Regions from separate parts of the Mycolicibacterium sp. CBM1 genome, predicted to be linked through region 1. Evidence: predicted binding sites of a transcription regulator. Region 1 holds the regulator's gene; each other region holds the start of a gene.
The links. The regulator LexA, encoded in region 1, represses DNA repair genes until DNA is damaged. The targets are predictions, from matches to a motif close to CGAACANNTGTTCG.

Region 1 (5,441 bases):
TGGGCACCGACGAGCGCAGCGCCACCTGAGCATCGACCACAGCCTGCCGTCGTAGAGTCAGAACATGACCGTCGATGTGACTGTGTTGCGGGTGTTCACCGATGCACAAGGCGACTTCGGCAATCCGCTCGGCGTCGTCGATGCCGCCGCGGTGCCGCCCAGCGAGCGCCAACGCCTCGCCACCGAATTGGGCTACAGCGAAACGATTTTCGTCGATCTGCCGGACGCCGGCTCGACGACCGCGCACGCCCACATCTTCACTCCCGCCACCGAGCTCCCGTTCGCCGGACACCCGACCGTCGGCGCCGGCTGGTGGCTGCGGGAGCGTGGCACGCCGGTGCACACCCTGCAGGTACCCGCGGGCATCGTCCAGCTCAGCTACTCCGACGATCGCACCGTGGTGCGGGCCCGTGCGGACTGGTCACCGGAGTTCGCGATCCAGGAAATCGCCTCGGTTGACGACCTGCTCGCGGCGGACCCGGCGGACTATCCCGACGACGTGGAGCATTACCTGTGGACGTGGCTCGACCGGGACGCCGGCCAGATCCGGTCCCGGATGTTCGCCAACGACCTGGGTGTTCCCGAGGACGAAGCCACCGGGTCGGCCGCCGCCCGCATCACCGACTATCTCAGCCGCGACCTGACCATCACCCAGGGCAAGGGGTCGCAGCTCTACACGACCTGGAGCCCGGAGGGGTGGGTGCTGGTGGCCGGTCGGGTGGTCAGCGACGGCGTGCGGCAGATCGGCTGACGCTCAGCCCGGCGCGCTCAGCTTGCGGTGGGCACGCAACGCCTCGATCTCGCGCTCGAAATCCTCGGCCGAACTGAACGACCGGTAGACCGACGCGAAGCGCAGATAGGCGACCTCGTCGAGTTCGCGCAGCGGGCCGAGGATGGCCAGGCCCACCTCATGGCTGGGGATCTCAGGCGAACCGGCGGCCCGCACCGCGTCCTCCACCTGCTGGGCCAGCAGGTTCAGGGCGTCGTCGTCGACATCTCGGCCCTGACAGGCCCGGCGCACGCCGCGGATGACCTTCTCCCGGCTGAACGGCTCGGTGACCCCGCTGCGTTTGACGACCGCGAGCACGGCGGTTTCCACCGTGGTGAACCGCCGGCCGCATTCCGGGCACGACCGGCGACGCCGGATGGCCTGGCCCTCGTCCGCTTCCCGGGAATCGACCACGCGGGAATCGGGGTGACGACAGAACGGACAGTGCACGACCGCTCCTTCGCCTCTGACGTGACCCGAAGTCTCGGGCCACCCAGAGCCTACCTGCGCCCCCGCCGGCACGGCCATGACCCGCACAAGACGAGCAGCGCACTCGCCCCGTTCGCCGATGACGCTTGTCCGGCATGCGTTTTCGCCCCGCACGGCGTCGACGCCGTCAGCCAATCGGCGCGATCAGGGTCTGCCCGGCGTCCAACGACGCCGAATCGAGCTTGTTGAGATCGCGGATCTGCTGCATGACCTGCCCGGTCGGCGCGTCGGGTGCGACCCGACCGGCCAGCTCCTGCAGGGTCTCGCCCGCCTGGACCTGGACCACCGCGAGCTGATCCGGCGCCTGCGGCGTCGCCACCGAACCCCCGCTGAAATCCGCGAGCAGGCCGAGCCACAGCGTGATCAGCGCGGCCAGTCCGGCCAGCGCGATGGTGACGGTGGTGCTCACCGACTGGCGGCTGTGCGCAGCTCGCGAGACCTTGACACCGGTTCCCCGGTAGGCCAGCGCCGCCGTCGTGGGGCGATTCGGATGGGGGTGGTAGGCACGCACACCTGCGGGGCGCCGCACGGGTGCCGCCGCCGTGGCGGCCGGACGCCGGCGCGCCGGCGATGACACGAATACCTGCCGCTCGTCGATGACTGTCACGTCCGCTTCCTTCCTCCGGGGCGCCCACTGCTCGCTTGTGTGTTCGAAATATACTCGATCATGCGTTCGATTTCCGAACATGTGAGCGAGCGTGTCCGAAGGATAAATCGGGCCACCGACAAGTTTTGGCGACAGCCATTCGGGGCGGCTGAAACACCGGTCCCGCCCGACAGGCCAGGACCGCACCGGATCCGTTTCCGCCCACGACACGCTCGAACAAATGTTTGATTATCGGCGCTTGCCGGACTACATTCGGCACCCATGAGTGACCGCAGTGAGACCTCGGGTCCCGACGCCAGCCGCCGCGACGGGAACACCGGATTGACCGAGCGGCAGCGCACCATCCTCGAAGTGATCCGCGCGTCCGTGACCAGCCGGGGCTATCCCCCGAGCATTCGGGAGATCGGCGATGCCGTGGGTCTCACCTCGACGTCATCGGTGGCCCACCAGCTGCGCACGCTGGAGCGCAAGGGCTATCTGCGGCGCGACGCCAACCGACCGCGCGCCGTCGACGTGCGCGGCGTCGACGACATGCCGCAGCAGGTGACCACCGATGTGGCCGGCTCCGACACCCTGCCGGAGCCGACGTTCGTGCCGGTGCTGGGCCGCATCGCGGCCGGCGGTCCGATCCTGGCCGAACAAGCCGTCGAGGATGTTTTCCCACTACCTCGCGAGCTGGTCGGCGAGGGGTCGCTGTTCCTGCTGAAAGTGGTCGGTGAGTCGATGATCGACGCGGCCATCTGCGACGGCGACTGGGTGGTGGTCCGGCAGCAGAACGTCGCCGACAACGGCGACATCGTCGCCGCCATGATCGACGGCGAGGCCACGGTGAAGACCTTCAAACGGACCAGCGGCCAGGTGTGGTTGATGCCGCACAACCCGACATTCGACCCCATTCCCGGTAATGACGCCGCCATCCTCGGCAAAGTCGTCACCGTTCTGCGCAAGATCTGACCGCGCAAGATCTGACAGGTCCCGCGCTTACTCCGCTTTGACGAAACCGTTCGCCTGAGCGAGTTCCTCACTGGCGAACCACACCTCGGGGACCGTGTGGTCGTAGAGCGCTGACTCCGGTGTGTAGTACAGCCCCGAATGTGTATTGGCCTTGATCACGTAGCCGTCCGGCGCCTGGTAGGGGTCAGCCAATGGGAGATGGATAGCGGGCCGGGCCGGGCCGGGTGCGCCGTGCACGTCCGACTGCAGGTCCTCGGCTGGCTCGCTGACCGGTTCGACCGGTGGCGCCGGCTGCTCGACGTCGTGCACGCCATCGTCGACGGAGTACACCTCCGGCGGCTCCTCGGCGGCCCGGCGGCGACGCGGCGCACCGAGTTCACCCAGGTTGAGCTTCCACATCGCCTGGGATTCGCCCAGATTGACCACGGCGTGCCGGCCGGTGTCGGTCACCTCATCGGCTTCCAGATCGGTCTCGTGAACCTCGGCGAAGTCCTCCTCGACAACGCCGTCGGCGTCCTCGTGGAGTTCTTCGACCTCGGCGTACTCGTGGTCGACGGAAAGATCGCCGGGCAGGCCAGTGGGCAGGCCAGAGTCGTCGGGCCCGGCAGGGATCCGGGTCGGCGTGGTGTCAATCGCGTCCTGATCGCCGTCGAAGACATCCTCGGGTCCCGGCATCGACTTGTCGTCCTCGTCAGGGCCCGCCCAGCCGAAGCCGGATATCGGCGGGAGCGCGACGCGTCCACCGTCGGGGAGGGTCGCATACCGCGAAGAGGTGGGAGCGTCGTCCACCTCACCGTGCCACTGCTCGTCGCCGTCGTAATCGCCGTCGTAATCGCCGTCGTCATCGAAGTCGTCGTCGATGTCGGCGGCGGCCGCGCGCCGCCGCTGCAGCCACAGCAGGCCGAGCGCAACGACCCCGATCAGCAGGATCACCGGGATGATCACCAGCAGCCACCACCAATGCCAGGTGAAGGCGTCCGCCGATGTCGACGTCGCGGGAGTCGTCTGCGGCCCCGTCGCGCTGGGAACCTCGATTCCCGACAGCGAGCCCGCCAGCTCCGGCGGCTTGGTGGTGAATGTGTTAGTGGCCTTGTTCCAGGAGATCTCGCCACCGCTGAACTTCTGCGTGACAGTGTCGCCGTCGACGCTCTGCTCGCCGGTCGGAACACCGAGCTTGCCGGTCGCCCCGCCCAGCTTGGCCCAGGCGGTGTTGATCGCGCCGCGCACCACGATCGCACCGGTATCGGGTGTCCAGAAGATCACCGGCTTGTCCGCTGCGCTGAACGAGCTGACCCGGCTGTTGGGCGCTCCGCCGTCGGCTTCGGTGCCGATCGGCAGGCCCAGGTCACCAGTGGGTCCGCCGAGCGCGTCGTACTTGGCCAGAATCGCGCCGGTCACCGCATGGGCGCCGGTCGCCGGCGAGTAGAAAACCTTGCCGCCGGCGTAGTCCTGCGCGGCCCCGTCGCTGCCGACCGCATACTGCGCCCCCTGGCGTGCGCCGAGCGGACCGGAGAGCCCGCCCGCGGCACGCCACGCCTGGTTGATCAAAGTGGTCGCATCCGCCGGCACCTCGAGGCCGGCGAGGTCGTTGGCCAGCTCGGGCGGCACGGTGGTGAAGGTCTTGGCGTTGGCGTTGTAGGAGATCTCGCCGCCGGTGAACTTCTGGTTCACCACGTCGCCGTCGTAGGTCTCGTCACCGGTGGGCACGCCCATGGTGCCCGCCGAACCGCCCAGCTTGTCCCACGCCGCGTTGATGGCGCCGCGGACTACCCAGGCGCCGGTGTCCGGCGTCCAGAAGATCGCCGGCTTGTCGCTGGCGCTGAAAGTGCTGACCCGGCTGTCCGGACCGACCAGGCCCGCAACCTCGTCGATCGTCGGGAATCCGAGATCGCTGTCGGCCGGACCGCCCATCGCCTGGTACTTGTCCAGGATCGCCCCGAAGATCAGGTGTGCACCGGTGGCAGGGGTGAAGAAGAATTTGCCGGCGGTGAAGTTCTGGGCGAACCCGTCGCCCACCGGGTAGACGTCGCCGTCCTTGCTTCCCACCGGGGAACCGTCGCCGCCGGCGGCCTGCCACGCCTGGTCAATCGCGTCGCTGGCGTCGCTTTCCGGGGTCGCTATCGCGAGCGGCGCCCACAGCAGCGCTGCCGCAGTCGCCGCGAGGACGCCGAGCGCCATCCGCCCGACGCCTCTGTTGAGACGACTTCCAAGCCAAGTCATGCACTCTCCCCGCCGTTTCGGTCAAGATGCTTCTTCTTATCCTCCGCGTCAACTGTGCGTCAGCAGTTCACGACACGCGGCAGTATCCGAGATAAGCCGCACGTTGGAGGGCAGAAACACCGGGAAAGCCGAGCACACGCGCCGGTATCCGGTTCCACGGACCCCCTGATCGCACTTAGCGGTCAACCAAAAGCCCAGTTCGACGGGGCGCCCGGGCCGCTAAACGCCCAGGCTCACCCGATGGCCTGGGCCGCTAAACGCCCAGGCTCACCCGATGGCCTGGGCCGCTAAACGCCCAGGCTCACCCGATGGCCTGGGCCGCTAAACGCCCAGGCTCACCCGATGGCCTGGGCCGCTAAACGCCCAGGCTGCGGCCAATGATCTCCTTCATGATCTCGGTCG
Region 2 (5,441 bases), on a different contig from region 1:
GTGAACTGCGAAGTGAACCCGGTGCAGCCCGGGCACTGCCATTCGGCACCGTCGGTCCACATGTGGTGGTAGACGATCAGCTGCGAGCGCCCGTCGAACACCTCGGCCAGGCAGACCGGCCCGTCCTCGCCGATGAGGACGTACTTGGGCATCTCGACCATCGGCAACCTGCGGCGCTGCGCGGCGACGGCGTCCAGTTCGCGGGTGGCGGCCTTCTCCCGCCTGCGAAGTTCGGCGAGCGCGGCGCGCCAGGTCTGCTGATCGACTACCGGGGGCAGGGCGGACATGGGGACTCCTAACTTTCGGGTGCCGGCACAAGGATTGACTCGTCCCGCCCCCGATAGTCATCGCGCCTGTTCGGCCAGCCCACCCAGTGCCGTCGGCAGCGGCCCCCGATGGATCACGCCGAGACGCTGGGTCGCCCTGGTCAGGGCGACGTAGAGGTCGGCCGCCCCGCGCGGCCCCTCGGCGAGAATCCGGTCGGGATCGACTACCAGCACCGCGTCGAACTCCAGGCCCTTGGTCTCCGACGGTGCCACCGCGCCGGGCACGTCAGCCGGGCCGATCACCACGCTGGTGCCCTCTCGGGCGGCCTCGGCCGCGGTGAACTCGGCGATGGCGTCGGCCAGTTCGTCGGTGCTCACGCGGCGTGCCCACGGCGCAACGCCACACGCGCGCACCGACTCCGGTGGCCGGATGCGGGGTGCGAACTCGGCCAGCAGCGCGGCGGCTACCGCCATGATTTCCGCGGGGGTGCGGTAGTTCACCGTCAGCGACCGATAGACCCAGCGATCGGGCACGTACGGCCCCAGCATGTCGGCCCACGACGTCGCCCCGGCAGGTGAGCGGCGCTGGGCCAGATCGCCGACGATGGTGAACGACCGGCTCGGACAGCGGCGCATCAACACCCGCCAGTCCATCTCCGACAGCTCCTGTGCTTCGTCGACCACCACGTGCCGATAGGTCCAATCCCGGTCGGCGGCGGCGCGTTCGGCGAGATCGCGGGTGTCGCGTTCGAGGAAGCGGTCCGCCAGATCCTCGGCGCCGATCAGGTCCTGGGCCAGCAGATGGTCTTCGTCGTCCATCAGATCTTCGCGGGCGATCATGTTTTCCAGAACACCCGCGGCGTAACGGGTCTCGGCTCGGCGTTCACGCTCTGCGGCATCGTCGGCCGCTTTATCGCGACCCAGCAGGTCGACCAGTTCGTCGAGTAGCGGCACGTCGGACACCGTCCAGGCGTCCCCGGCATCGCGCCGCAGCGCCGGGTCGGCACCGGCCGCCCGCAGCCGCTCCGGCGAGGTGTACAGCGTGGCCAGCAGCTGCTGCGGGGTCAGGATGGGCCAGAGCTGGTCGAGAGCGGCGATGAAACGGGGGTTGTCGTCGAGCTCACCGAGCAGGTCGGTCCGGACCTTCTCCCAGGCCTCGGCATTGTCGCGGGTCAGCCACCCGCGCCCGATCCGGGCGATCGCGCGCTCGGTCAGCACGTAGGTCACGATCTCGCGGAACACCGCGCGGGCCGCGTTGTGCGGCAGGCCGCTGGCGCGGGCTTCGTCGATGGCCCACTGGGCGGTGTCGGCCTCGATCCGCATGGTCACGTCGGCCATCGGGATCTCCAGTGGCTGTTCGGGCAGTCGTTGGTGGCCGGCGACCGCCGCGGCGAGTACGTCGAGCATCGCCAGCGACCCCTTGATCCGGGCGGCGTCCGGGGTGTCCTCGGCGGTGACGCGCAGGCCGGGAACCAGTTCGCCGACCGTGGAGAACACCACCTCCGACTCGCCCAGTGACGGCAGTACGCGGCCGATATGGTTCATGAACGCCTGGTTGGGCCCGACGACCAGCACCCCGTGGCGTTCGATGCGAGCCCGCTGGGTGTAGAGCAGATAGGCCACGCGGTGCAGCGCCACCACGGTCTTGCCGGTGCCGGGGCCGCCCTCGATGACCAGCACGCCGGGGTGGTCGAGCCGGATGATCTCGTCCTGCTCGGACTGGATCGTCGCGACGATGTCGCGCATGCCCTCGCCGCGGGGTGCGTTGACCGCGGCAAGGAGGGCGGCGTCGCTGCTGAATGGGCTGTCATCGCCGGCCTCCGGGTCGGGGCGGCCGAAGACCTCGTCGGTGAAGTCGAGCAGGCGCCGCCCCTGGGAATGGAACTGACGGCGCCGGCGCATGCCCTCCGGGCTGGCGGCGGTAGCGACGTAGAAGGCGCGCGCGGCCGGCGCCCGCCAGTCCAGCAGCAGTGGTTCGTGGTCGTTGCGCTCGTCGAAGATGCCGAGGCGGCCGACGTAGAGCCGTTCTCCGGACACTGCGTCCAGCCGTCCGAAACACAGTCCGTGGTCGGCGACGTCCAGCCGCGTCATCGACCGGGCCAGCGCCTGCACGTCGGCGTCCCTGGCCACCAGCGTCCCGCCGTCCTGCATGTCGATCGGCCCCCCGAGTGCGGCGCGGTACTGGGCCTTGACCCGCATCCGCTTGGCGTCGAGCCGCTTGTAGAGACCGGCCAGATAATGGCGCTCAGACTCCAGTTCGTCGTCGTGAGCGTGCGTCGACATGGCTCGCTTCCCCCTCGTTCTCGTAGTTCGACCAGCGAATTGCGCCGACGGCCCGGTCTTGCCGCAAGCCCCCGGCAGCGTGTGGCGGGAAAGGGGCAGAAGCTCTCAAGATACCCGCGACCCTGTCTGTAGAACGTATGTTCGATTACTCTGACGGTGGTGAGTTGGTTCAACGGGCCGCCGACCTGGGGCGAGATGGAGCGGGTGCTGGGTGGCAAGCCCCGCCGTAGCGGCCTGTCGCTCGGGGAGCCGCACGCCGACGGTGGGGACAGCCCGGCCTGGTCGCGACGGCGGCAACCTTACGAGCCCGCCGGTGAGCGGTGGGCCCGCTCCGCGGTGCCCTACGCCGAGTTGCACGCGCATTCGGCCTACAGTTTTCTCGACGGCGCCAGCACTCCGGAGGAACTGGTCGAGGAGGCCGCCCGGCTGGACCTGCGGGCCATCGCGCTCACCGATCATGACGGTCTCTACGGCGTGGTGCGATTCGCCGAGGCGGCTTCCGAGCTCGACGTGCGCACCGTATTCGGTGCCGAACTGTCACTGAGCAATACCGCCCGCACCGAGTTGCCCGACCCGCCCGGACCGCACCTGCTGGTGTTGGCCCGCGGTCCGGAGGGGTACCGCAGACTGTCGCGCCAACTGTCTGCCGCCCACCTGGCCGGCGGACAGAAAGGCAAGCCGCGCTACGACTACGACACCCTCACCGAAGCCGCCGGCGGCCACTGGCACATCCTCACCGGTTGCCGTAAAGGACATGTCCGGCAAGCACTTTCTCAAGGTGGTCCGGAAGCGGCAGCGGCGGCGCTGGCGGATCTGGTCGACCGGTTCGGCCGGGATCGGGTCAGTATCGAGATCACCTCACACGGCGACCCCCTGGACGACGAACGCAATGCTGCGTTGGTCGCGATGGCGCCGCGGTTCGGACTGTCGGTGGTCGCTACCACCGCTGCGCACTTCGCCGAGCCGAGTCGGGCCCGGCTGGCCATGGCCATGGGGGCGATCAGGGCCCGGCAGTCGCTGGACGAGGCAGCCGGCTGGCTGTCTCCGGTTGGTGGGTCGCATCTGCGTTCCGGTGACGAGATGGCCCGGCTGTTCGGCCAATATCCCGAATCGGTCACCGCCGCAGCGGATCTTGGCGAGCAGTGCGCATTCGGACTGGCCCTGATCGCCCCGCAGTTGCCCCCGTACCCGGATGTACCGTCCGGCGAAACCGAGAACAGCTGGCTGCGTGAGCTGGTCATGATCGGCGCCGCCCAACGCTACGGGCCGCGTGCCTGCGCCCCGGAGGCCTACGCGCAGATCGAACGCGAACTCGACGTCATCGCCACGCTGAACTTTCCGGGTTACTTCCTGGTGGTGCACGACATCACCCGGTTCTGCCGGGAGAACGGCATCTTGTGCCAGGGAAGGGGTTCGGCGGCCAACTCCGCGGTCTGCTACGCGTTGGGAGTGACCGCCGTCGACCCGGTCGCCAACGAACTGCTCTTCGAACGGTTCCTGTCCCCGGCCCGCGACGGACCGCCCGACATCGACATCGACATCGAATCCGACTTGCGCGAGAAGGCTATCCAGTACGTCTACGATCGGTACGGGCGGGACTACGCCGCGCAGGTCGCCAACGTCATCACCTACCGCGCCAAGAGCGCGGTGCGCGACATGGCCCGCGCACTCGGCTTCTCCCAAGGCCAGCAGGACGCCTGGAGTAAGCAGATCAGCCACTGGCATTCCGGAGCCGATGCCCCGGACCTCGAAGGTATCCCCGCGCCGGTGGTCGATCTGGCTACCCAGATCAAGAACCTGCCCCGGCATATGGGCATCCATTCCGGCGGCATGGTGATCTGCGATCGTCCGATTGCCGATGTCTGCCCGGTCGAATGGGCCCGCATGGCGAATCGCAGTGTGCTGCAGTGGGACAAAGACGACTGCGCGGCAATCGGTTTGGTCAAATTCGACATGCTGGGCCTCGGCATGCTCTCGGCGCTGCACTACTGCATCGATCTGGTCGCCGAACACAAGGGCATCGAGGTCGACCTGGCCCGGCTGGACCTGGCCGATGTGGGCGTCTACGAGATGCTGCAGAGGGCGGATTCGGTCGGGGTATTCCAGGTGGAATCCCGCGCCCAGATGGCCACCCTGCCGCGCCTGAAGCCGCGGGTGTTCTACGACCTGGTGGTCGAGGTGGCCCTGATCCGGCCCGGTCCCATCCAGGGCGGGTCGGTGCATCCCTACATCAAGCGACGCAACGGCCTGGAACCAGTCGTCTACGACCATCCGTCGATGGAGCCGGCGCTGCGAAAGACGTTGGGGGTGCCGCTGTTCCAGGAGCAGCTGATGCAGCTGGCGGTGGACTGCGCGGGTTTCTCGGCGGCCGAGGCCGACCAGCTGCGCCGTGCCATGGGATCCAAGCGGTCCACCGAGAAGATGCGCCGGCTGCGCGAGCGGTTCTATGCCGGGATGGCGAAGCGCCACGGCATCACCGGGGAGGTTGCCGACCGGATCTACGACAAACTGGAGGCCTTCGCGAACTTCGGTTTCCCGGAGAGTCATTCGCTGAGCTTCGCCTCGCTGGTGTACTACTCGTCCTGGTTCAAGCTGTACCACCCGGCGGCGTTCTGCGCGGCATTGCTGCGTGCCCAGCCGATGGGCTTCTACTCGCCGCAGTCGCTGGTCGCCGATGCGCGCCGACACGGGGTCACCGTGCACGGGCCGGATGTCAATGCCAGCCTGGCGCACGCCACGCTGGAGAACCGCGGGCTCGAGGTTCGGCTGGGGCTGGGTGCGGTGCGCCATATCGGTGACGAGCTCGCCCAGCGCATTGTCGATGAGCGTACCTGCGGCGGCCCATATGCCTCGCTGCTGGATCTGACCGGGCGCATTCAGCTTTCGGTGCCG
Region 3 (5,441 bases), on a different contig from region 1:
GACCGCCGGTGTGGTGTGCCCGGCCATGCCGTTGCCGGCGTCGACGGCCACCCGCAGCGGACGCAACCCGGTCATATCGACCAGCGAGCGGAGGAACTGTCCGTAGTCGGCGAGCACATCTTGGTCGCGGACCTCGCCGCGCGGGCCGTCATAGACCGGCACGCCGGCGATCACCTCGTCTCGGACGACGGCCAGACCGGTGTCCTCACCGACCGGCTTAGCACCGGCGCGGCACAGCTTGATTCCGTTGTAGGCGGCCGGGTTGTGGCTGGCGGTGAACATCGCGCCGGCACAGTCCAGCAGGCCGGAGGCGAAGTAGAGCTGGTCGGTAGAGGCCAGCCCGATGCGCACCACGTCGAGGCCCTGGGCGGTGACGCCGTCGGCGAAGGCCTTGGCCAGGGCCGGCGAGCTGTCCCGCATGTCGTAGCCGATGACTACCCGGTCCCCGCCCTCGGCGCGGATCAGCCGCGCGAAGGCTCCGGCGACGTCGGCGACGAAACCCTCGTCGAGTTCCTCACCGACCAGGCCACGCACGTCGTAAGCCTTGATCACACTGCTGACCGCGGCGGCGGGCCTGGACATGGCGGATCTCCTGACCGAGGGGGACTCTTGGCCGCCAGCCTATCTGTTCAAACGCCCCGACAACGGGCGTCCCACCGCGTCAGTCGGTGGGGTCGGGAAGTACGCGCAGATGACCGCGCCGGCGACCCGCCGTAGTGGGCCGATGGGCGGCCACCGGCACCATCGGGGTAGCCGTCGCGGGAGCGTGCGCCGCACCACCGGGGTCGGAGAACCCGGCGACTGGCGGCCGGGGCGAGACGCTCTCGCGGCCTTCCCGGACGGCGTCGGCCAGGGCGACGAGGTCGTCTTCGTCGGGGTACTCGGGCAGCGGCCCCGCGTGGCGAACGAGGTCCCAGCCCAGCGGCGCGGTGATCCGATTAGCGTGGCCGACACACAGGTCCCAGGAGTGCGGCTCGCGCGACGTCGCCAGCGGGCCGACGACGGCGGTGGAGTCGGAATAGACGAACGTCAGCGTCGCCACCGCGTAATGGGGGCACCCGGGCCTGCAGCAGCGACGGGGAACATTCACGCCGTGAGGCTATCGCGCTTCAATCGCAGGTGGGCACCGGACACGCGCAGCCGCCGGGCCGCCGATTCCCAACCGTTACGATCACTTCCGTGGTCGATTCCCGCAGCTCCCGGCGAGGTGGCCGGTCCGGCGGCGGCGCGGGGTCGCGCCGCGGACGAGAGATGCGCGGACCGCTGCTGCCGCCGACCGTGCCAGGCTGGCGCAGCCGTGCCGAACGTTTCGACATGGCGGTGCTGGAGGCCTACGAGCCGATCGAGCGGCGCTGGCAACAGCGGCTCACCGGACTGGACGTGGCCGTCGACGAGATCCCCCGGATCGCACCGAAGGATCCGGACAGCGTGCAATGGCCGGCCGAAGTGGTGGCCGACGGGCCGATCGCACTGGCCAGGCTGATCCCGGCCGGGGTGGACATCCGCGGCAACTCCACGCGAGCCCGAATTGTGTTGTTCCGCAAGCCCATCGAACGCAGGGCCAAAGACTCGATCGATCTGACCGACCTGCTGCACGAGATTTTGGTGGCTCAGGTGGCCACCTATCTCGGCGTCGAACCGTCGGTCATCGACCCGAGCATGGAAGAGGACTGAGCGCGGGTCAGATGATCCCGCGCTTGAGGCGACGGCGCTCACGCTCGGAGAGCCCGCCCCAGATGCCGAAGCGCTCATCGTGAGCCAGGGCGTAGTCGAGGCACGCATCGCGAACCTCGCAGCCCAAGCAGATGCGCTTGGCCTCACGGGTCGAGCCGCCCTTCTCGGGGAAGAACGCCTCCGGGTCGGTCTGCGCGCAGAGCGCACGTTCCTGCCATTGGTCTTCGTCGGATTCCGGCGCCGCTTCGATGGGCTCCGGCACCAAACTCAGGTGAGCGCGCGCCGATACCCCCATGTCCTGCGAGCCGGTAATGGACTGCGGCGTCCCGATCGCGCCGATTAGGTACTCATAGGACATTTCCGCCTCCTCACCTGGTTTCGTAGATACACTATGTCGCCCACTGTTAAGTGTGGCCATCTCAATTCGAACACCTGGTCGAATCACGGTCTGCGACACCGAAACCGGCAGGTCGACCGGGAAATGACACTGATGTGATTAGACACGTCCGCGACTGCTCGGTCAAGCGGTTGAACAGAACTGAATACCATTTCCCCCGGACAATTCGGCGAGTCGATGCACCGGCGTGTCTCCCTGGTGACGCGATCGTGACCGCGTGCGACGCCGAATGAGCGGACCGCCTAGTGTCGATCGGTGTGAAGATCACCGTTCTGGTCGGCGGCGTCGGAGGCGCCCGCTTCCTGCTGGGTGTGCAGCGGCTGCTCGGCCTGGGCCAGTTCGCCGGCGAGATTAGCGGAGCCACAGGCGATCTTGATCACGTGCTGACGGCGGTGGTCAACGTCGGCGACGACGCCTGGATGCACGGCGTGCGCATCTGCCCCGACCTCGACACGTGCATGTACACCCTGGGTGGCGGCATCGACCCCGAGCGTGGCTGGGGTCACCGTGACGAGACGTGGCATGCCAAAGAAGAATTGGCCGCCTACGGTGTCCAGCCGGACTGGTTCGGTTTGGGTGACCGCGATCTGGCCACACATCTGGTGCGCAGCCAGATGTTGCGCGCGGGTTACCCACTGTCACAGGTGACCGAGGCGCTGTGCCACCGGTGGGCACCCGGCGCGACACTCTTGCCGGCCAGCGATGATCGCAGCGAAACCCACGTGGTGGTCGACGATCCCGAGACCGGTGATCGCAAGGCCATCCACTTCCAGGAGTGGTGGGTGCGCTACCGGGCCAAGGTGACCACTCACAGCTTCGCGTTCGTCGGCTCCGAAACCGCCACGGCCGGACCCGGAGTCGTCGATGCGATCGGCGACGCGGACGTGGTGCTGCTGGCCCCGTCGAATCCGGTGGTCAGCATCGGCGCGATCCTGGCCATCCCCGGAATCCGGGCGGCCCTGCGCTCCACCCCCGCCCCGGTGATCGGCTACTCCCCGATCATCGGCGGAAAGCCGTTGCGCGGCATGGCCGACGAATGCCTGTCGGTGATCGGTGTCGAGAGCTCCTCACAGGCCGTGGCCCGTCACTTCGGCGCACGATCGGCGACCGGGATCCTGGACTACTGGCTGGTCTCCGGCGAAGATCACGCCGATGTGCCCGGGGTCACGGTGAAGTCGATCCCGCTGCTGATGTCCGACCCGTCGGCCACCGCCGAGATGGTGCGCGCCGGACTCGAACTGGCCGGGGTCACGCCGTGAGCCTCGAGCACGGCGCCGCCGCACCCGTCGAGATCCTTCCCGTCACCGGGCTTCCCGAGTTCCGCCCCGGCGATGACCTCGCGGCCGCGCTGGTCGCCGCTGCCCCGTGGTTGCGCGACGGTGACATCGTCGTCGTCACCAGCAAGGTGATGTCCAAGTGCGAGGGCCGGATCGTGGCCGCACCGTCCGACCCCGAAGAGCGGGACGCCCTGCGCCGCAAGCTCATCGACGACGAGGCGGTTCGGGTGCTGGCCCGCAAGGGACGCACCCTGATCACCGCCAACCGCAACGGCATCGTGCAGGCCGCGGCGGGCGTCGACGGCTCGAACATCGGGACCACCGAATTGGCTTTGCTGCCGGTCGATCCCGACCGCAGCGCCGCCGCGCTGCGCACCGCTCTGCGGGACACGCTCGGCGTGACGGTCGGTGTGCTGGTCACCGACACGATGGGCCGGGCCTGGCGCAACGGCCAGACCGACGCCGCGATCGGCTCATCGGGGCTGCCGGTGCTGTACGGCTACGCCGGCGCCCGCGATACCCACGGCAACGAGCTGTTGGTCACCGAGGTCGCCGTCGCCGATGAGATCGCCGCCGCCGCCGATCTCGTCAAAGGCAAGCTGACCGCGGTGCCGGTCGCGGTGGTTCGTGGCCTCACCCTCGACGACGACGGGTCGAGCGCGGCGCAACTGCTGCGCGGTGGCGAGGACGACCTGTTCTGGCTCGGCACCGCCGAATCGATCGAATTGGGCCGGCGCCAGGCTCAGCTGCTGCGCCGCTCGGTGCGCCGGTTCGCGCCCGACCCCGTCGACCCGGTTCTGATCGAACAGGCGGTAGCCGAAGCCCTCACCGCACCGGCGCCCCATCACACCCGGCCGGTCCGCTTCGTCTGGCTGCAGGACCACTCCCGTCGTCTGGCAATGCTGGACGCGATGAAAGACGCGTGGCGCGCGGATCTGGCCGGCGACGGCAAGCCCGCCGACGCGGTCGAGCGCCGGGTGACCCGCGGGCAGATCCTCTACGACGCACCCGAGGTCGTCATCCCGTTCCTGGTGCCCGAAGGAGCGCACAGCTATCCGGACGAGGCCCGCACCGCCGCCGAACACACCATGTTCACCGTGGCGGTCGGCGCGGCCGTGCAGGGGTTGCTCGTCGCACTGGCCGTGCGTGGGGTGGGCAGCTGCTGGATCGGGTCGACGATCTTCGCTCCGGACCTGGTGCGCCGCACCCTCGAGGTGCCCGCCGACTGGGAACCGCTAGGGGCGGTGGCGATCGGTTATCCCGTGGACCCGCCGCAACCCCGGGAACCGGCACCGGTAGGCGACCAGCTGGTCCGACGATGAGCGTCCGCGATTCGGCGATCTCGCTGCTGTCCGACTGGACGGCAACCGACGACTGCCAGGACACGCTGCGTCACGCCGTGCTGGCGTTCCTGCACGCTCGCACCGATGCCTGTGAAAGGGCTTGTGCCCCAGGGCATATCACTGCCTCGGCATTGGTGTTCTCCGATTCCGCCGACCAAGTGCTGCTGACCCTGCATCCGCGGCTGGGGCGCTGGGTGCAGCTCGGCGGGCACTGCGAGGACACCGACGCCGACATCCTCGCGGCGGCACTGCGCGAGGCCACCGAGGAGTCGGGCATCGACACCTTGACCATCGACCCGGTGCTCGGCGCCATCCACGTCCATCCGCTCACGTGCTCGTTGGGTGTGCCCACCCGACACCTGGATCTGCAGTTCGTCGCCCGCGCGCCGGCGCAGGCCGAGATCACGATCAGCGACGAATCCCTCGACCTGCGGTGGTGGCCGGTGGACGCGCTGCCCGAAGGCACCGACCCGGCCCTCGCCCACCTGGTCGCGGTCGGAGCCTCGCGCCGGCGGTAACCCTTCGCGAGTGGCCACCTATGACACGTGTTCGAGCGAAAAACGTGTGTCAAGTGGCCACTCGACGAGACACCCGGCGGCCTTGAGCGCGGCCATGACACGGTCGACGACCACTTCGGGGGCGCGCCGAAGCAGTTGGCTGTCGACCCGCACGATCCGCCACCCGCACTCCTCCAGTTCGGCCAGGCGGTTGATGTCGCGGGTGCGTTGCGCCGGATCCGTCCAGTGCTGT

Region 2: ACXDF8_RS12345 (error-prone DNA polymerase) is a predicted target of LexA. The motif match lies at 2,680-2,693, and genes of this name have one in related genera.
Region 3: cofD (2-phospho-L-lactate transferase) is a predicted target of LexA. The motif match lies at 2,100-2,113, and genes of this name have one in related genera.

Annotation. Positions count from the first base shown of each region.
Region 1 covers NZ_JBSXPP010000006.1:4,833-10,273, forward strand. The annotation lists gene ACXDF8_RS09860 (alpha/beta fold hydrolase) at 1-29, shown strand, start outside; gene ACXDF8_RS09865 (PhzF family protein) at 65-751, shown strand; gene nrdR (transcriptional regulator NrdR) at 755-1,219, opposite strand; gene ACXDF8_RS09875 (LysM peptidoglycan-binding domain-containing protein) at 1,386-1,865, opposite strand; gene lexA (transcriptional repressor LexA) at 2,127-2,819, shown strand; gene ACXDF8_RS09885 (LGFP repeat-containing protein) at 2,847-5,039, opposite strand; gene ACXDF8_RS09890 (acyl-CoA dehydrogenase family protein) at 5,395-5,441, opposite strand, start outside.
Region 2 covers NZ_JBSXPP010000007.1:176,075-181,515, reverse strand. The annotation lists gene ACXDF8_RS12355 (DUF899 domain-containing protein) at 1-287, opposite strand, end outside; gene helR (RNA polymerase recycling motor ATPase HelR) at 345-2,549, opposite strand; gene ACXDF8_RS12345 (error-prone DNA polymerase) at 2,709-5,441, shown strand, end outside.
Region 3 covers NZ_JBSXPP010000007.1:39,394-44,834, forward strand. The annotation lists gene ACXDF8_RS11685 (phosphomannomutase/phosphoglucomutase) at 1-582, opposite strand, end outside; gene ACXDF8_RS11690 (DUF3499 domain-containing protein) at 662-1,090, opposite strand; gene ACXDF8_RS11695 (metallopeptidase family protein) at 1,252-1,674, shown strand; gene ACXDF8_RS11700 (WhiB family transcriptional regulator) at 1,682-2,032, opposite strand; gene cofD (2-phospho-L-lactate transferase) at 2,329-3,330, shown strand; gene ACXDF8_RS11710 (coenzyme F420-0:L-glutamate ligase) at 3,327-4,670, shown strand; gene ACXDF8_RS11715 (NUDIX hydrolase) at 4,667-5,209, shown strand; gene ACXDF8_RS11720 (endonuclease domain-containing protein) at 5,228-5,441, opposite strand, start outside.